2 regions of the Billgrantia desiderata genome follow, and region 2 is predicted to be linked to the other one. Evidence: predicted binding sites of a transcription regulator. Region 2 holds the regulator's gene; the other holds the start of a gene.
What was found. The regulator sigma-54, encoded in region 2, starts transcription at its own class of promoters, with help from an activator protein. The targets are predictions, from matches to a motif close to TGGCACNNNNNTTGCTNT.
Positions count from the first base shown of each region.

Region 1 (9,816 bases), on a different contig from region 2:
TCAGCAGCACGTACAGCAGGTAGAGCCCGAGCAGCGTAAAGACGGTGTTCACCGGCCCGCTGAACAGATTGATGCGCAGCCAGGCGATGGGCCCGACCGTATTGCCGGGCGCCGGACGCGCCTCGATCATCTTGTGTTGAACAGTCATGGCGCCTCTCCTAGCGTTCCACCAGCGCCACGCGGGCGTTGAACCAGTTCATGAACATCGACACCAGCAGACTGATGATCAGGTAGACCGCCATGGTCATGGAGATCACCTCGATCGCCTGACCCGTCTGGTTGAGCGTGGTGCCGGCGAATACCGAAACAAGGTCCGGATAGCCGATGGCGGTGGCCAGCGAGGAGTTCTTGATCAGGTTGAGATACTGGCTGGTCAGCGGCGGAATGATCACGCGCAGCGCCTGCGGCACCACTACCAGGCGCAGCACGAGTTTCTGCGGCAGGCTCAGCGCCTGGGCCGCCTCGGTCTGGCCATGGGGAATCGCCTGGATGCCTGAGCGCACGATCTCGGCAATGAACGACGCCGTATAGATCGAGAGTGCCAGCCACAGCGCCAGGAACTCGGGAATGATGGTGATGCCGCCGCGGAAGTTGAAACCGCGCAGCTCCGGTACGTCCCAGGTGACGGGCACGCCGGTCGCCACCAGCACCAGCATGGGCAGGCCGAGAATCAACGCCAGCGAGATCCAGCCGGCCGGCAGGCGCTTGCCGGTGGCCTCGTGACGGCGCTTGTTCCAGATGACCAGGGCGATGCTGGCCACGATGGCCACGACAAAGGTCAATGGAATCAGCCCGAAACCCGATTCGAACAGCGGCTCCGGCAGGTAGAGGCCGCGCACGTTGAGAAAGATGACCTCGCCGAGCGAGTAACTGTCCCGCGCCGCAGGCATGGCGCGCAGCACGGCGAAGTACCAGAAGAAGATCTGCAGCAGCAGAGGAATGTTGCGGAATATCTCGATGTAACCGCTGGCCAGCCGCGCAATGAGCCAGTTGGGCGAGAGCCGGGCGATACCGACGATGAAGCCGATGATGGTGGCCGCAATGACCCCCAGGGCGGAAACCAGCAGGGTATTGAGCAGGCCTACCACGAAGGTGCGGCCGTAGGTGCTCTGCGATGAGTATTCGATCAGGCTCTGGCCGATGCCGAACCCGGCGGTTCTGTCCAGAAAGCCGAAGCCGGTGGTGATGCCACGGGCGGCCAGGTTGTCCTGGGTGTTGCCGATGATGTAGAGCAGGAAGGCGGCAACGGCGGCAATCAACAGAACCTGAAATAATAATGCGCGCTTGGCGCGGTCACGCCAGAAGGGCGGCTTTGGGCCCAATGTATGGGCCTTGGGACGAACGGACATGAAGGGACTCTCCGCCTGGATCCGTCAAGCAATCTTCAAGCCCCGGCCCGGGGTGACCGGGCCGGGGCACAGTTGGATCGAGGCACCTCAGGTGACTCGGGCGGTTGGATCAGCGGATCGGCGGAGCGTACTGAATGCCGCCGTTGGTCCACAGCGCATTGATACCGCGCTCGATCTGCAGCGGTGAACCCATACCGACGTTGCGCTCGAAGCTTTCGCCGTAGTTGCCCACTTGGCTGATGATGTTGTAGGCCCAGTTCGCATCGAGGCCCATGCCTTCACCGTAGTTGCCGTCCTGTCCCAGCAGACGGGCGATATCCGGATCGTCGGAGTTGCGCATCTCATCGACGTTTTCCTGGGTGATGCCCATCTCTTCGGCGTTGAGCATGGCGAACAGCGACCACTTGACGATGTTGAACCACTGATCGTCGCCCTGACGTACCACCGGTCCCAGCGGCTCCTTGGAGATGATTTCGGGCAGGATCACGGACTGGTCGGGATCGGAGAGCTGGATGCGCAGCGCGGCCAGCTGTGAGGTATCGGAGGTCAGCACGTCGCAGCGACCGGCCTCGTAGCCACCCACGGTCTGCTCTGAGGTGTCGAAAACGATGGGATCGAACTCCATGCCGTTGGCGCGGAAGTAGTCGGCCACGTTGAGTTCGGTGGTGGTCCCGGACTGCACGCAGATGGCGGCGCCGTCGAGATCCAGGGCGCTGGAGACACCAAGATCGCGGTTGATCATGAAGCCGATGCCGTCGTAGAACGTCACACCGGTGAAGTTCAGACCCAGGGTGGTATCGCGAGTGGTGGTCCAGGTGGTGTTGCGCGAGAGCACATCGACCTCGCCGGACTGCAGCGCCGTGAAGCGCTCCACGGCGTTAAGGGAGATGTAGCGTACGGCATCGGCATCGCCGAACACCGCGGCCGCCACGGCACGACAGACATCGACGTCCAGGCCCTGCCATTCGCCCTGATCGTCCGGCGCGGAGAAACCGGGCAGGCCGTCGCTGACGCCACACTGCACGGCACCACGTTGAATGGTGTTCTGCAGGGTGTTCGCCGAAGCCAGGGAGGCAGTACCCAGTGCCAGTACCGCTGCGGAAGTGGCCAGAAGCCACTTGTTCTTGTTGTCGCGCATGGAAAAAACCCTCGTTGGTTCTTGGTGTTCTTGAACGATGCATGCCTGAGCATGTGCCCAGCACCTTAGCAAGGTTTGTTCCAGGACGGGGATAGTGCAGGCAAAACTATTATTCAACGGTCGTAGAGAAGGCGATCCGGCCTGCAGTCATGCCTCATTTTGGTGCCCCAGGGGAGATATCGGCACGCCGCTGGCGCACGACGTTCAACGCCAGACGGCGCAAGCAAAAACGCCCCGCAGGTACGACCTGGGGGGCGCGAGATGGTGGATGCCTGCAGCGGGTCGCAGGCACCTGGGTCAGTGGCGAATCAGATAGTCGAAGGCGCCGAGGGCGGCCTTCGAGCCCTCGCCCATGGCGATGACGATCTGCTTGTAGGGCACGGTGGTGACGTCGCCGGCGGCGAAGATGCCGGGCACCGAGGTCATGCCGCGCTCGTCGATCACGATCTCGCCGCGCTGAGACAGCTCGATGGGCGAGTCGGTGAGCCACTCGGTGTTGGGCACCAGGCCGATCTGCACGAAGATGCCTTCCAGCTCGAGCCGCTTGATCTCGCCGCTGGCTCGCTCTTCATAGGTCAGGCCGTTGACCCGGGTACCGTCGCCGTTCACCTCGGTGGTGCGCGCGCCGAGGATGATCTCGACGTTGGGCAGGCTCTTCAGCTTCTTCTGCAGCACCGCGTCGGCGCGCATCTCGTCCATGAACTCGATCAGCGTCACGTGGCCGACGATGCCGGCCAGGTCGATGGCCGCCTCGACGCCGGAGTTGCCGCCGCCGATCACCGCCACGCGCTTGCCCTTGAACAGCGGACCGTCGCAGTGGGGGCAGTAGGCCACGCCCTTGTTGCGGTACTCGGCCTCGCCGGGCACGTTCATCTCGCGCCAGCGGGCACCGGTGGAGAGAATCAGCGTCTTGCTCTTGAGGCGCGCGCCGGATTCGAACTCCACCTCGTGCTCGCCGCCCTGGTCGGCGGCCGGGATCAGCTTGACCGCACGCTGCAGGTTCATGATGTCGGCCTCGTACTCCTTGACGTGCTGCTCGAGGGCCGCGGCCAGCTTGGGGCCTTCGGTGTAGGGCACGGAGATGAAGTTCTCGATGGCCATGGTGTCGAGCACCTGACCGCCGAAGCGCTCGGCCGCCACGCCGGTACGGATACCCTTGCGCGCGGCGTAGATGGCCGCCGCGGCGCCGGCCGGACCGCCGCCCACCACCAGCACGTCGAAGGCATCCTTCTCGTTGAGCTTGGCCGCCTCGCGCTGGGCCGCGCCGGTGTCGACCTTGGCCAGGATCTGCTCCAGGCTCATGCGCCCCTGATCGAAGGGCTCGCCGTTGAGGTAGATGCTCGGCACCGACATGATCTGGCGCTCTTCGACCTCACCCTGAAACAGCGCGCCGTCGATGGCGACGTGGCGCACGCCCGGGTTGAAGATGGCCATCAGGTTGAGCGCCTGCACCACGTCGGGGCAGTTCTGGCACGACAGCGAGTAGTAGGTCTCGAAGTGGAACTCGCCTTCGAGCGCCTTGATCTGGGCGAGGGTGTCGTCGCTGACCTTGGGCGGATGGCCGCCCACCTGCAGCAGCGCCAGCACCAGCGAGGTGAACTCGTGGCCCATGGGTATGCCGGCGAAGACCACGCCGGTCTCCTCGCCGGGACGGTTCAGGGCGAAGGAGGGCTTGCGCGCATCCATACCGTCCAGGCGCAGGGTGATCTTGTCGCACAGGGCGACGATGTCCTTCAGCAGCCCATGCAGCTCCTGGGATTTCGCGCCGTCATCGAGGGATGCGACGATCTCGAACGGCTGCGTGACCTTCTGCAGGTAGGCTTTTAGCTGACTTTTCAGATTGTCGTCCAACATGACAGCGGTTTCCTTCATGTCTGGGCTGGAAAATGGCAAGACGATGCTCTCAGCGCTGACGTGGCGTCGGCGCAGGCACGGGCTTGCACGTATCGGAAAATCGCCCGGGCAGCACATGCCCGGGCGGGAACATACACGGGATCGGAAGCGAGCCCGCGGGTCAGGAAAGATCGATTAGATCTTGCCGACCAGATCCAGAGAGGGCGCGAGGGTCTGCTCGCCTTCCTTCCACTTGGCCGGGCAGACTTCGTTCGGGTTGTTGCGCACGTACTGAGCGGCCTTCAGCTTGCGCAGGGTCTCCGCGACGTCGCGGGCGATGGCGTTGTCGTGGATCTCCAGGGTCTTGATCACGCCTTCCGGGTCGATCACGAAGGTGCCGCGCAGAGCCAGACCGGCTTCTTCGATGTGCACACCGAAAGCGCGGGTCAGCTGGTGAGTCGGGTCACCGACCAGCGGGAACTTGGCCTTGCCCACTGCCGGGGAAGTCTCGTGCCACACCTTGTGCGAGAAGTGGGTGTCGGTGGTGACGATGTAGACCTCGGCACCGGCCTTCTTGAACTCCTCGTAGTGCTCGGCAGCGTCCTCGACCTCGGTCGGGCAGTTGAAGGTGAACGCGGCCGGCATGAAGATCACCACGGACCACTGACCCTTCAGGTCTTCATTGGAAACTTCGACGAACTCGCCGTTGTGGAAAGCAGTGGCCTTGAACGGCTGGACTTCGGTGTTGATCAGGGACATTCAGTAATGCTCCATGTCATTTGATGGGTGATCCGAATACGGGGCATATCTTATCCATCGCAACCCATAGGCGAAAATTGATTGCCGCCATGGTTCCGATAAGGGTTCTCTATGGTGTCACCGAAACGCTATTGCAAGGCTATCGCCTCGCCCTGACGATTCAGCGCCAGGAAGCTCTGGGTATTGCCCATCTGCAGCGACTGCACCATACGCTGCAGATGGTTCTCGGCCTCTTCACTGGTGGGCGCCTCCCGGCCGCGGCCGGACAGCGCGCCGACGAAGACGACGTCCCACTCGATACCGGTGCGCTGCGACTCGGCCACCAGCGCGGCCATGTCGCTGAGCTCCTCGGGCGTCTTGTCGACGCACAGCACCGGGGTCAGCACGCCACCCTCGCCCTGCTCGAAGCGCGCGCGCTGCTCCTCGGTGGGGTTGTCCGGCAGCTCGGCGCGGGTGAAGACGAACAGCAAACGCTGCGGCTCGGGCTGACGACGCGCCTCGTCCAGCAGATCGGCAAAACGGGAAATGGCCAAGGCTCTCCTCCAGCAGATTCGGTGCGCTTTCGCGACATGATCGAGTCGTACGCCGGGCATCCGGCGGCTCCCGATACGATAGCGCATCGAGCAGCGCTGCGTGCAAGCGGTCAGGGCGACCAATCGACGCGCAGGGCCGTCTCCTCGAACGGCCAGGCGCCGGTGGTCGTCTCGTCGCCGTCCACGATCAGGTAGCCATGCGCCAGCTGGTGGCGCAGGCTGCCCAGCAGGCGCATGAGGGTCTCCCGGTCGTCAGCGCTGATTGCCGTCACGGCGGTGCCGGGCAGGGTCCAGGCCCGCGCCTGGCCACGTTGCCCCATGCTCCGAGCAACCTCAGCGACCCCCTGGTCTTCGAGCCAGTCAGCCACTTGCCCGGTCGAGCCCGCCACCAGCAGAGGCCGCGCATCCTCCGCCAGCGATGGCGTCTCGCTGGCCGCAGTCAGCGGCGCACCCAGGGCCTGCCTGACCGGCTCGGCCAGTGAAGCCTCCAGCGCCAGCAGCCGACTGGCGGGATCGAGCGTCACCCGGCGCAGGATCGGCGGGCCGTCCACCCGGCGCAGCAGGTCGAAGTCGGGGTCGACGAGAAGCGCGAGCGGCTCATTCTCCAGTCGCAGCGAGAAGCCGGCTCGCGCCTCTTCGAGCGCCACTCGGTGCCGCTCCACGCCGGCGGCGGTCTCGACCGTGAGCGGCACCTGGAGCGGCCAGGGTGCACCCGCCCCGCTCTGCTCGAGCACCCCCGCTATCGTCCAGCCATCCGATGTCTCGCGGCGGGTGGCCTCGACGGCCAGCGCCGGACGTCCCGGCCGCTGCACCCAGGCCTCGACGGACGCCTGCAGCGGCTCGCCGGCGGCCTCGCTCAGCGCCGCCGCGAGGTCGTCCCAGCCGGCCCGGCGATGCATATGGCGCTCGGCGAAGCGGCGCAGCCCCTCGTCGAAGGCCTCGTCGCCGATACGCTGGCGCAGCATGTGCAGCAGCATGGCGCCGTGCTGGTAGCCCAGCAGCCGCATGGCCGGGTCGCGCTGGCCGCGAAAGTCGGCCAGCCGGCGGTCGAAGTCATCCGGCAGCGCCGCCAGGTCGAGCAGCCAGCGGCGGCGGGTCTCCCGCGCCTCGCCGCGGGCCTCGTCGAGGGCATAGTCGGCCAGATAGGTGGTCAGCGCCTCGGACCAGTTGCCGCCGATCCCTTCGTGCCGGGAATAGTCGACCAGCACCCCGGCGCCCCACCAGGCGTGCATCAGCTCGTGGGCCAGCGAAGTGCGGGGGATGAACGGCAGCGGGATGACCCGCTCGCCGAGCAGGGTGAAGCCGGGATAGGCCAGCCCCACCGGGGCCGGCGAGGCGGCAATGGTAAAGCTGGCGTAGGGATAGGGGCCGACGCGCCGGGCAAAGCGCTGCAGGTAGTCGGCGATGTGGTCCAGGTAGGTTTCGGCGTGGGCTGCGTCCAGCGCCTCGGGGAACAGCGTGCGCAGGCGCACGCCGTCGACCTCGCGGCTGCGCTCCACCCACGGGCCGGCTGCCAGCTCCACCACCGCCGTGCGCGGATGCACGTGACGCACGCGATAGCCCTCCTCGTCGGCCCGGGGCTCGCCCTGCAGCGAGCCGGTACCCACCGCGCGCTGCCCCGGCGGCAGCGTGATCTGCAGGGTCAGCGAGAAGGGGCGGAGGTCGTCGAAGCGCGGATACCAGCCGCCGTGGGCCGGCAGCAGGCTGCCGCCGGGCGAGACCAGCAGCCGCTCGCCGTCCTCCAGCCGCCCCTGCCAGCGCAGCGTCAGCGACTCGGTACCCGACGGCCAGGCGAGCCGATGGCGGCCGTCGTCGTCAGCCTCGGCCGCGATGGCGTCGCCATCGGCCTGCGCAGCGACGAGCTCGAGGCCGGGCAGCAAGGTGAAGCCGTTCGACGCGGGCGGCGGCACCAGGGTCATCTCCCCCTCCAGGCTGCCGCTGCCGGGGTCGAGGGCGATATCGAGGCTGACCTGGGGCAGCGCTTCGGCCCGCGCCGCTACGATACCGAAAAGCAAGGCGAACGCTATCAGCCCGACAAGAAGCGAGCGCAGCGCGTTCGGCATGGCCCGGCTCATGGCGTGCCGTTGCCGTCGTCACGTGGCGGGAAGCGCGCCAGGATCTCGCGCCGCTCGCCGTTCCGCTCCACCTCCAGCGGCAGCAGGGTACCGGGGGGCTGACGCTGCACCAGATGGGTCAGGTCCGCAGGCCTCGTCAACACCTCACCGGCGGCCCGCAGAACGATATCCCCCTCCTCCAGGCCGGCCTGCTCCGCCACCGAGCCCTCTACTACGCCGTGTATCGCCACGCCCCGCTCGCCGGGCATCAGGTAGACCCCGAGCTGCATGGGTGGCTGCAACGCCCTTGGCGTCTCGGCCAGGGTGAACACGGCCTGCGCCAGCCCTTCAGGCGGCGGCTCGCATCCCTCCTCCACCGCCCAGGGCAGCAGGGTGGCATGGGCCTCCACACCCAGATCGTCGAGCTGATGGGGCACGCCGTGTTCGTACTGCAGGTGCCCTTGGCCGATCAGCCCCACCGTCAGCGCCCCCTCGGCGGCGGCCTCGGCCAGTCCGGCGGCCATGGCGCGGTCCCACACCAATTGCGCAGCGATGAAGCGCTCGAGGCTCTCCTCGTCGCCTGCGCTGGGGTGCTGGGCATGCACGGCGGCCAGGCGCTCGCGGTAGCCGGGCAGCGCCTCGGCCGGCGCGGTGATGCCGAAGCGCTCGTCCTCCGGCACTGCCTCCCAGCCATTGCCGGCCAGCCTGCCGCGCAGCTCGGGGGTAACGTTGATGGCCTTGAGCGGCACGCGGTGGAGACGCGCGAAGTGCAGGATCGGCAGGTAGAGCCCCGGGTCGAAGCCCCAGGCGCTGCGCCAGTGGCTGGCGGCGAGAAATTCCGCCTCGTCGAGCTCTCCCGCCACCCAGGCGTCCAGCGCCGGCTGGGCTTCGCGGGGCAGCATCTCCAGGCCGATCACCATGTTCGGGCGCAGGGCGTGCAGGCCAGCCAGGGTGTGCAGCTGCCAGCGGTGGTGATCCATGCGGTCGTGCTGCTCGCCGAGCAGCACCACGTCGCGCTCGGCGAGTTCGGCGAACAGCGCCGCCGAATCGAGCCGCTCGCCGCCGGGCTGGAGCCACTGGCCCGGCGGCGGGCAGCTGTCGGCCTGCACGGCCATGGGCAGCGACAGAGAAGCCAGCAGGCCCAGCGCATGGCCCAGCACATGGGACAGGGCGAATGAACGTCGCATCGGTCTTTTTTCTCCCTCCGAGGGCGTTCCCCATGATGGCGCATTCGCCGGCTTCAGGCAGCCTCTTCCCGCCTCGTCTCCGCCGCTTCCTCGAAGTGGAACTCCATCTGGGTCGGCTCCAGGCGCGGATCGAGCTCGGTGAAGTGCGGCGTCTCCAGGGTCGGCACCGCCACGAAGGGCTCCTGCTCGACCTCCTCCACCGGCTCACCGGGACGACGGCGCAGGCGCAGCGCCACGAACAGCGCCAGTGCCAGCGAGGCGCCGCCGAGGAACATCCACAGCCCGTCGGGGCCGATCGCCTGCATCACCAGCGAGGCCGAGAAGGGGCCGATGATCGAACCGATGCCGTACCAGATCATCAGCTTGGCATTGGCGGCAACGATCTCGCCGGGCTCCAGCCAGTCGTTGGTGTGGGCCAGGCTCAGAGCATAGAGGGTATGCAGCATGGCGGTATGGAAGCAGGCCACCAGCACCAGCAGCCAGAAATCGATACGCACCAGCATCGATACCAGCACGCCGGAGATGGTCATCACCACCGCCATGCCGAGGATCACCTTGCGCCGGTCGATATGGTCGGAGAGCCGCCCGAGCCCCCACTGGGCGAACAGCGCCACCATGGTGGTGATGGCCATGAAACGCGCCGTCTCACCGGTGGTGAGGCCGATCTCCTGGCCGTAGAAGGGCGTCATGGCGAAGAAGGACTGCACCATCAGCCCGGCGGTGAAGGCCCCTACCAGCCCCACCGGCGCGCGCTTGAACAGCGTCTTGAGGGGGATCTTCTGCGGCTGGATGTCGTGGGTCTGGCGCGGGCCGTGAATGCGCACGATCGACAGCGGCACCAGCGCCAGGGCGAACAGTATGCCGACCAGAGAGAACAGCGCCGGGCCGGCCGGGTCGGCCAGATTGAGCATCCACTGCCCGCCGGCCAGCGACAGGGTCGAGATGATCATGTAGATCGCCAGC
Region 1 covers NZ_FNVC01000026.1:26,643-36,458, forward strand. The annotation lists gene C4S71_RS18800 (amino acid ABC transporter permease) at 1-148, opposite strand, end outside; gene C4S71_RS18805 (amino acid ABC transporter permease) at 159-1,349, opposite strand; gene C4S71_RS18810 (amino acid ABC transporter substrate-binding protein) at 1,459-2,487, opposite strand; gene ahpF (alkyl hydroperoxide reductase subunit F) at 2,785-4,341, opposite strand; gene ahpC (alkyl hydroperoxide reductase subunit C) at 4,516-5,079, opposite strand; gene C4S71_RS18825 (ribonucleotide reductase subunit alpha) at 5,208-5,612, opposite strand; gene C4S71_RS18830 (M1 family metallopeptidase) at 5,723-7,675, opposite strand; gene C4S71_RS18835 (ChaN family lipoprotein) at 7,684-8,853, opposite strand; gene C4S71_RS18840 (MFS transporter) at 8,907-9,816, opposite strand, start outside.
Region 1: a site for sigma-54 is predicted at 2,553-2,570, ahead of C4S71_RS18810 (amino acid ABC transporter substrate-binding protein). Genes of this name have one in related genera too.

Region 2 (9,816 bases):
CCGATCTCGGTGGGCGAGATCAAAGGCATCATCCGCCAACTCAAGGCCCGCGACATCGGCGTGCTGATCACCGATCACAACGTCCGCGAGACGCTGGATATCTGCGATTCGGCCTATATCGTCGGCGACGGTCAGATCATCGCGGAAGGCGATGCCGAGGCCATTCTGGCCAACCGTCGGGTAAGGGAAGTCTATCTCGGCGAAGACTTCCGTCTATAGCAGCGCCCCTGCCCATAGCGCATTCCGACCCAACAAACAAGAGCATGATCTTACATTAAAATTCCCTAACGGGCATGAATATTGCCGATGGCATGCTTATTGCAGCTCTGCGCTCTTGCAAGTGATCGTCGGCCAGTCTAGGGTAGAGTCTTTCCGGCAGATGAGCCCATTATTCTCATGGCCATGAAAGCATCCTTGCAACTGCGAGTCGGCACTCAGCTGACCATGACCCCACAGCTGCAGCAGGCCATCGCGCTGCTGCAGCTCTCCACCCTGGACCTGCGCCAGGAGATCCAGCAGGCCCTCGAGTCCAATCCCATGCTCGAGCTCGACGACGGCTTCGGCGAACAAGCCGTCAGCGAGCCCCAGAGCGACGACTGGGCCAGCGAAATTCCCGGCGAGCTCTCCACCGACAGCGACTGGACGGATACCTATCCGGATCATGGCAGCGGCGCCGGCGGCGCCACCGGCGAAGGCCCCGATTTCGAACGCCAGGCCGCGGGACAGACGCTGGCCGGCCACCTGATGTGGCAACTGGCGATGATCGATGTGAACGAGCGTCAGCGGCAGATCGCCGAAAGCCTGATCGATGCCGTCGACGGCACCGGCTACCTGACCCAGCCGCTGGAAGAGATCCGCGACGGCCTGCGTCGCCAGGGCCTCGAGGGGCTGCCTACCCGTGAGGTCGAGCAGGTGCTGCTGCGCCTGCAGCAGTTCGAACCCACCGGCGTGTTCGCCAGGGACCTGCGCGAATGCCTGATGCTGCAGCTCGCCACCCTGCCCGACGATACGCCCCTGCTGCCCCAGGCACGCCGCCTGGTGCGCCAGTTCCTCGAAGCCCTGGCCGCCGACGACCGTCGCCTGCTCAAGCGGCGCCTGAGCCTGGACGACGAGGCCCTCGACGACGCCATTGCCCTGGTGCGCTCGCTGAACCCGCGCCCTGGCAGCGCCTATGCCGAGGTCGGCAGCAACTACATCACCCCCGACCTGGTCGCCTATCACGACGAGTCCGGCTGGCGCGTGGAGCTCAATGCCGAAGCGCTGCCACGCCTGCGCATCCAGCCCGACTACGTCGCCCTGGTGCGCCGCGCCGACAAGAGTCAGGACAACCAGTTCCTCAAGGATCACCTGCAGGAAGCCCGCTGGTTGATGAAGAGCCTGGCCAGCCGTAACGACACCCTGCTGCGAGTGGGGCGCGAGATCATGGCCCGCCAGATCGACTTCCTGGAGCAGGGCGAGGAGGCGATGAAGCCGCTGGTACTGGCCGACATCGCCCAGGCCGTGGAGATGCACGAATCGACCATCTCGCGGGTCACGACGCAGAAGTTCATCCACACGCCGCGCGGCGTGTTCGAGCTGAAGTATTTCTTCTCCAGCCACGTTGGCGGCAACGGCGAGGGGGATGCTCACTCCAGCACCGCGATTCGCGCCCGCATTCGCAAGCTGATCGCCGACGAGCCACCGCGCAAACCGCTCTCCGACAGTCGTCTGGTGGAGCTGCTGGCCGACGACGGCATTCAGGTGGCGCGCCGCACCGTGGCCAAGTATCGTGAAGCGCTGGGAATACCTTCCTCGAGCGAACGCAAGCGCTTTCGTTGAACTCGGCGCGCAGCGTTGACGCCGGACAAGAGCGTCGTTCGGAGGGGTTTGCAAGGAGGCAAAAAGGGTTACAATCAAACCACCACTCGAAGGACGAAGGAGCTCGTCATGCAAGTCAACATTACCGGCCATCATGTTGAACTGACCGATTCCCTGCGTGACTACGTGAGCGAAAAGCTCAACCGCGTCCAACGGCACTACGACAACATCACCAACGTGCAGGTCACCCTCTCGATCGAGAAGGAGCGCCAGCAGGCCGCTTGCACGCTGCATGCCGCCGGTGCCGATCTGCATGCCGAAGCCTCCGACCCGGACATGTACGCCGCCATCGATGCGCTGACCGACAAGCTCGATCGTCAACTGGTCAAGCACAAGGAAAAGGCCCAGGCCCGCGCCCAGGGCGCCGGCATTCGCTGAGTTGCCATGACACTGGAAAACATACTGCCCCCTGAGCGCGCGCTGTTCGACGTTCCCGGGGGCAGCAAGAAGAGGGTGCTGGAGTTCTTCAGCACCTTCATTGCGCAGAACACCCCGAGCCTCGACAGCCAGGAGGTCTTCGGCCGATTGATCGGCCGTGAGCGGCTGGGCAGTACCGGCATCGGCAACGGCGTCGCCATCCCGCACGCGCGAAGCCCGCACTGTCACAGCCCAGTCGCCGCCTTCCTCAAGCTGGCCGAGCCCATCGATTTCGACGCCATCGACGGCGAGCCGGTCGATCTGGTCTTCGTGCTGCTGGTACCCGAGGAGGCCGACGACACGCATCTGTCGCTGCTGAGCCAGGTCGCCGGCGTGATGAACGATGCCGAGACCCGTTCGCAACTGCGCAAGTGCGAAAGCCAGCGCGAACTTCACGAGCGTCTCATCGGCGCCATTCGACGACAGTCCTCGGCCTGACCGCCATCCCCAGCCGCTCGGCCAGCCCCTGATCAGGAGAAACGTAATGCAGCTTGTGATCATCAGCGGCCGCTCAGGCTCCGGCAAGTCGATCGCACTGCAGGCGCTCGAAGACATCGGCTACTACGCCATCGACAACCTGCCGGCGATGCTGCTCGGCTCCCTGGTCGATGAACTGCGCGGCTCACCCACGGTACAGCAGTGCATCGCCGTAAGCATCGATGCACGCAATCTTCCTCATGCGTTGGAACGGTTCCCCAGGCTGCTGGAGGAGCTGCGTGCCAAGCAGGTCGACTGCCAGATCGTCTACCTCACCACCGATGCGCGAATCCTGATCGAGCGCTACTCCGCCACCCGGCGCCGGCACCCGCTGACCCGCGACCGGGACATGACCCTGAGCGAGGCGATCGAGACTGAAGACACGACGCTGAGCGAGATTCGCAACCTGGCCGACCTGATCATCGATACCTCGCGGCTTTCGGTCCACGACCTGCGCGGGCGCATCACCGAACAGGTGGCCAGCCATCGCGCCGACCAACTGACCCTCACGGTGGAGTCGTTCGGTTTCAAGGGCGGCGTACCGCTGGACGCCGATATCGTGTTCGACGCGCGCTGCCTGCCCAATCCCTACTGGGACCCGCGCCTGCGCGCGGCGACCGGCCGCGAAGCGAGCATCGTGGAGTTTCTCGAACAGTACCCTCTGGTCCACCAGATGCACGAGGACATCGTCACCTGGGTCGAGCGCTGGCTGCCGGCCTATCGCGACAGCCATCGCAGCTATCTCACGGTCGCCATCGGCTGCACCGGCGGCCAGCATCGCTCGGTGTACCTGGCCGAGCGCCTCGCCCGCCACCTCGCCCAGCAGCAGCCCGACGTGCGTCTGCGCCACCGCGAGCTCGGCATCCATATACCGGTCTCTACCACGCAGGAGATGACCGCAGCGCCATCCGACCGCAAGGAAACCTGAGCGTGCCCAGCCGCAAGCTGACTCTGACCAACAAACGCGGCCTCCATGCACGCGCTGCCACCAAGCTGGTTCAGTGCTGCCAGCCTTTCGATGCACGCGTGTTCGTCTGCCGAGGCGCCCAGCAGGCCGAGGCCACCAACATCATGGCCCTGCTGATGCTCGGCGCCCCGTGCGGCACCGAACTCGACATCAACGCCGAGGGTGCGGATGCGGAAGCGGTTCTCGAGGCCATCGAGGCTCTCTTCGAGGCCCGCTTCGATGAGGATCTTTAGGAATGGCTGCGCTCGGCCATGTGGCGTCGAAGCCCTCTTCGCAGTGCTCATCGGGCTTCGCCTGGTCTGACCATCGCTCGCTCATCCGCGAGCTTTTGCGGTAAGGCCCAATATACGATTCAGCTGCCTGCCACGGTCATCTCGTCGATCAGCCAGCTGCCGGTGTGAATGCTGCCGCGGGTGTCGATGTCGCTGCCCACGGCCTGCAGGCCCTTGAACATCGTCTCGAGATTGCCGGCGATGGTGAACTCCTCGACCGGATACTGGATCTCACCGTTCTCGACCCAGAAGCCAGCCGCTCCGCGGGAGTAGTCGCCGGTCACGCCGTTCACCCCCTGGCCCATCAGCTCGGTCACCAGCACCCCACGCCCCATGCGGGCCAACAGCTCTTCGCGCGCCGCCAGCGGTGCCGCGATCCGCAGGTTGCGGGCGCCGCCGGCGTTGCCCGTGGTCTGCAGGCCCAGGCGGCGTGCGCTGTAGGCCGACAGCATGTAGCTGGCCAGACGCCCCTCTTCGATGAAAACGTTGTCACGAGTCTGCACGCCGTCGTTGTCGAACGGGGAGCTGGCCATGGCACCGCGCTCCATGGGCCGCTCGCCGAGCGTGAACCAGTCGGGAAACAGCCTCTCTCCCAGCCGATCGCACAGGAACGAGGCCTGACGATAGAGCGAACCGCCGGCGATGGCACTCATCAGGTGACCGACGAGACCGCTGGCGACGGTGGCATCGAACATCACCGGCAGGCGCCCGGTGGCGGGCCGACGCGCCCCCAGCCGCTGCAGGGTGCGCTCGGCCGCCTTGCGGCCGACCGACTCGGCGTCGCGCAGTTCACGCGGGTTACGTGCACTGGTGTAGTCGTAGTCGCGCTGCATGCCGCTCGCATCCTCGGCGATCAGCATGCAGGAGAGCGAGTGGCGGCTGCCGCGCTGGCTGCCGAGAAAGCCATGGCTGTTGGCGTAGACCCTCACCCCTTCGCCGCTGGAGAGCGAGGCACCCTCCGACTGACGTATGCCCGCCTCGGCGCGGCCTGCCGCTTCACAGGCCAGCGCCAGCTCGATGGCCTGCTCGGTGCTGAGCGGCCAGGGGTGGTGCACGTCGAGGTCGGGCAGCTCGGTGGCCATCAGCTCGGCGTCGGCCAGGCCCGCGGCGGGATCTTCACCGGTGTAGAGCGCAATGGCCATGGCCTTCTCCACGACCTCGCGGATCGACGCCTCACCGGCATCGGTGGAGGAAGCGCTGCCCTTGTGGCCACGCAGGTAGACGGTCACGGCAATACCCTGATCGCGGGAAAGCTCGACGGATTCCACCTCGCCTTCCCGCACGCTGATGCCGATACCCTGGTCGACGCTGGCCCCTACCTCACAGGCATCGGCTCCCAGGTGTCGCGCCAGCGCCAGCGCCTGCTCGGCACGCGACTCCAGCAGCGCCTGCTGGGCGGCGGCATCGAAAGCCTTGCTCATGTTCATCTCCCTCATCCACCGGCAGCGCCGGTATCCGTTCGTGTCTGTTCCCGCCGCAGCGCGACGGACTGATATACTGCGGTCATTCGACCCTATTCATCACCCGATGGCCAGCCCGAAGCCGGCCCTCACATCACTTGGATGCGGCATGACCCAGGACATTCCCACTTTCTCCGACGAAAGCTCCGACGAACGGCCCAGCAAGTCCCAGCTCAAGCGCGAAATGCACGCGCTGCAGGCCTTGGGCGAACAGATCATCGCCATGACGCCGACCGAGCGCGCCCGCTTCCCGTTGTCCGAGGACATGCTCGCCGCCGTCGAGGAAACCTCCCGCATCCGCTCTCATGAAGGGCGCCGTCGCCACATGCAGTACGTCGGCAAGCTGATGCGGCGCGAGGATCTCGAGGCGATCCAGGCGGTGTTCGACGAGGTCGAGCAGGAGAAACGTCATCGCGACCTGGCCTTCCATCGCCTCGAGAAGTGGCGCGACCGCCTCATCGAGGAGGGCGACGATGCCGTCGAAGCCTTCATCGAGGAGCATCCCGACGTCGACCGTCAGGCCCTGCGCCAGCTGATCCGCAACGCCAAGAACGAGCGTGAGCGGGGCAAGCCCCCGGCCAATGCGCGCAAGCTGTTCCGACTCATCCGCGAGACGGCGGGGCTTTAAACCACTCGCCGCTCGGGACTGGTCAGGCGGCAGGCACGTTCACTCATGAAGCGGTGCCGCCGACGGTGAGCTCATCAAGCTTCAAGGTGGGCTGGCCCACGCCCACCGGCACGCCCTGCCCCTCCTTGCCGCATACGCCGATGCCGGTGTCGAGCTCCAGATCGTGGCCGATCATCGATACCCGTCCCATCGCCTCCGGCCCGTTACCGATCAGCGTCGCCCCCTTGACCGGCGCGGTGATCCTGCCGTCCTCGATCAGGTAGGCCTCGCTTGCCGAGAACACGAACTTGCCCGAGGTGATGTCCACCTGGCCACCGCCGAAGCTGACCGCATAGATGCCGCGGCGAACACTCGAGATGATCTCCGCCGGGTCGTCCTGACCGGCCAGCATGTAGGTGTTGGTCATGCGCGGCATCGGCATGTGGGCGAACGACTCGCGCCGGGCGTTGCCGGTGGGCTGCATGCCCATCAGCCGGGCGTTGAGCTTGTCCTGCATGTAGCCGGTGAGAATGCCGTCCTCGATCAGCGGGGTGTACTGGCCCGGCGTGCCTTCGTCGTCCACGCTCATGGAGCCGCGCCGATCGGCCAGGGTGGCATCGTCCACCACCGTGACCCCGGGAGCCGCCACCCGCTGACCCAGGCGCCCGGCAAAGGCCGAGCTGCCCTTGCGATTGAAGTCGCCCTCGAGGCCGTGCCCCACCGCTTCGTGCAGCAGGATGCCGGGCCAGCCGGGCGCGAGCACCACCGGCATCTGTCCGGCGGGGGCGTCCACCGCCTCCAGATTGACCAGGGCCTGGCGTACCGCTTCCTTGGCAAAGCGTTCGGCGGCGTTGTCGTCACGCAGGCGGGACATGGCGTAGCGCCCACCGCCACCGGCGCTGCCGCGCTCGCGACGGCCGTTCTTCACCGCGATGACGCTGACGTTGAAGCGCACCAGCGGGCGCACGTCCGCCGCCAGGGTGCCGTCACTGGCACGTACCAGCACGACCTCATGAACGCCGGTCAGGGAAGCGCTGACCTGGGTGATGGCGGGATCGGCGGCGCGCGCCACGCGATCGGCCTGTTTGAGCAACGCGATCTTCTCCTCGGCCGATAGACCCGACAGCGGGTCGACCGTGGCGTAGCGCAGCTCTGCGCCGGTCGCGATGCGCGGCGCAACCGACAGGCTGGCGCCGCTGCGCACGATGCCGGACGCCGTGCGGCCGGTTTCCGCCAGGGCATCGGCGGTAATCTGGTTGGAATAGGCGAAGCCGGTCTTTTCGCCGGCCATGGCGCGCACGCCCACACCGCCGTCGATGTTGTAGCTCGCTTCCTTGACTTCACCATCCTCGAGCACCCAGCTTTCGTGCCAGCTGCGCTGAAAGTAGAGATCGGCATAGTCGACGCCCGGGGTCAGCACATGGCCAAGACCTGCGTCGAGCGCCTCGACGTCCAGTCCGCCGGGGTGCAACAGAATCTCCGCGGCGGTATCGAGCAGAGCGGATGAGGATGTCGTCATTCTGCGGTTTCCAAGGTGATGTCGGGCGAGGTCCAGGGACCGCGCACGCGATAGTGAATTCGGGTGACTCGGTCGATGGCGCTGCCGAAGAGTCGATCGGCGATGAACAGCGCGCCACCTACCACCGGCGCACCGGCAATCACCGCCGCAAGCGGCAAACTGCTGCTGACGGGTACTGTGACGCCCAGTCGCTGGTCCAGTTCCCGACGCGAGAGGTCGACGGTGCCCTCCAGCGTGAAGGACGTGGCCGGGCCGTCGATCCTGATGGGGCCGGTCGTCTCCAGTACGCCTCCATACAGGGTAGCAGCCCCGATGACATGATCGAAGGCCGTACCCTGGCCGGTCACGTCGGAAAAGTCCATGCGCAGCCGTCGTACCAGGTTGTCGACGTTGAGCAGACCCACGACCCGCGCCGTGGGAGACTCCAGGTTGACGAAGCGTCCATTGCGCAGCTCCGCCTCGACGCTGCCACGCGAGCGGGCCAGGGCGAACTGCCAGGGCGGCCCCGGCCAGGCCAGTTGACTGCGTACGCGTGTCTCGTTGCTGCGAATCGAGACCGGCTGACCGAGCCGCTCCAGCGCCGTACCCAGGTCGCGCCCATCGAGGTCGAGCCGTGAGCGGGTCAGGCTGTCGCCCGGACCGGCGGACTCCCAGATCACTTCTCCCCGCGCCGAGATCTGCCCCAGGGTGAGCCCCAGTGGCGCCACTCTGAGCCGCTGCGGCGAGCCCTCCCAGTGGGCCGTGAGCGGGCCGATCACCCGGCCCTGATACAGGATCTCCGCCAGTCGCAGCCGGCCGTTGGGTACCTCGCCGACCCAGCCGGGCAACGGCGTCGGGTCCGGCGGCACATCCAGCTCCGCGAGAAGATTGCCGGTGTCTTGCGTCTCGGCGGGCAGCAGGCCGTCCAGCGTCAAACGGTCTAGCGCGATGTCCAGCGGCTCGGCGAGAAAGGGACGATAATCGAGATAGCCCTCGAGCAGATCTCCCCGCAGGCCTATGCGCCAGCCGCCGCCCGTGTGCGGACGCGCTTCGGCCGACATCACGCCCAGGCAATCCTCCGGGCCGACGAGACAGGCGGTGTCCACCCGCAGGTAACGCAGCGCCCCAGGGCCATCACCCCCCGGCGCTCCTCCATCGAGCATCGGTGCCAGCGCCGCGCCCCACTCCACCAGGTCGAGGCGGGATTGGTATATCGTGCCCGACCAGCCCTCCTGCTCGGGCCAACTGGGTGCTTCCGGCAGTCGCCCCAACCAGAACTGGCCCTGGCCTATATCCGACCACGGCAGGCCGCGCCAGCGCAGGCGGGCATCGCCGCCCATTTCCGCTTCCACTCGCTGCTGATCGAGATCGGCCTCGACCCACAGCGGACGACTCTCGCCGGCCGACTTGCCCAGCGGCGACGGCAGGTCGATGGCGACACCCTGCAGGTTGCTGTCGAAGCGGAACGTATTGCGCGTTTCACCAAGCGTGAAGCGCGCCCGCCAGGGCAGACGCCCCGACACCCCACCGGCCAGGGCGGTGGCATCGAAGCGCTGCAGTATCCGCGCCACCTCGGCAGCGCCATCCAGTTCGACACGCCCGGCCAGGGTATCGATGTCGGCATTGATCGGCCCGCCGAACAGGCGCCCTTCCAGGCGCCCCTCGAGCCCGCCGTCGTCATCGCGCTGACGCCAGGCGAGTGGCCCCTTCACATCACTGAGGGGCACTTCCAGCGGCAGGTAGACGAGCCGCTGCATGTCGACGTCGGTCTCGAGGTCGAGCCGAAAGCCGTCGTCCTCTCCCAGCAGGGTGCTGAGCTCGATCCTGCCGCTGGCGCTCCCCTCCCCGCGCCAATCGTCGACCTGCTCCATGCCGTCGACGGGGATGGCGCGCAGGTAGCGGCGTATCCCATCGGCATCGGACGCGAGGTCGCCGATCACGTGCAGCACGTCATCCTCGATGGTGACCCGCCCGTTGCGCCCCAGGACTCCCAGGCTCTCGGCGTGATAGACCTCGGCATCGAGAGTGCCGATACCCGCGGTGAGTCGCCCCTCGAGACCTTCGATCACCGGCCAGCGAGGGTCGAAGGGAAGCCTGCCCTCCTCGATCTCGAGGTCCAGTTGCAGTCGCGGCTCGATGCCGCTGCCGCCACGTCGGAGCGGCAGATGCAGCTTCAGCTCGCCATACGGCACACGGCCGGCCACACCGGCCGCGAGCCAGGCATCGAGTTCCTCGCCCAACACGTCGGCAGGTAGCCAGTC
Region 2 covers NZ_FNVC01000002.1:124,578-134,393, reverse strand. The annotation lists gene lptB (LPS export ABC transporter ATP-binding protein) at 1-219, shown strand, start outside; gene C4S71_RS02945 (RNA polymerase factor sigma-54) at 397-1,818, shown strand; gene hpf (ribosome hibernation-promoting factor, HPF/YfiA family) at 1,927-2,235, shown strand; gene ptsN (PTS IIA-like nitrogen regulatory protein PtsN) at 2,242-2,712, shown strand; gene rapZ (RNase adapter RapZ) at 2,759-3,679, shown strand; gene C4S71_RS02925 (HPr family phosphocarrier protein) at 3,682-3,951, shown strand; gene pmbA (metalloprotease PmbA) at 4,071-5,411, opposite strand; gene yjgA (ribosome biogenesis factor YjgA) at 5,560-6,078, shown strand; gene tldD (metalloprotease TldD) at 6,122-7,576, opposite strand; gene C4S71_RS02905 (YhdP family phospholipid transporter) at 7,573-9,816, opposite strand, start outside.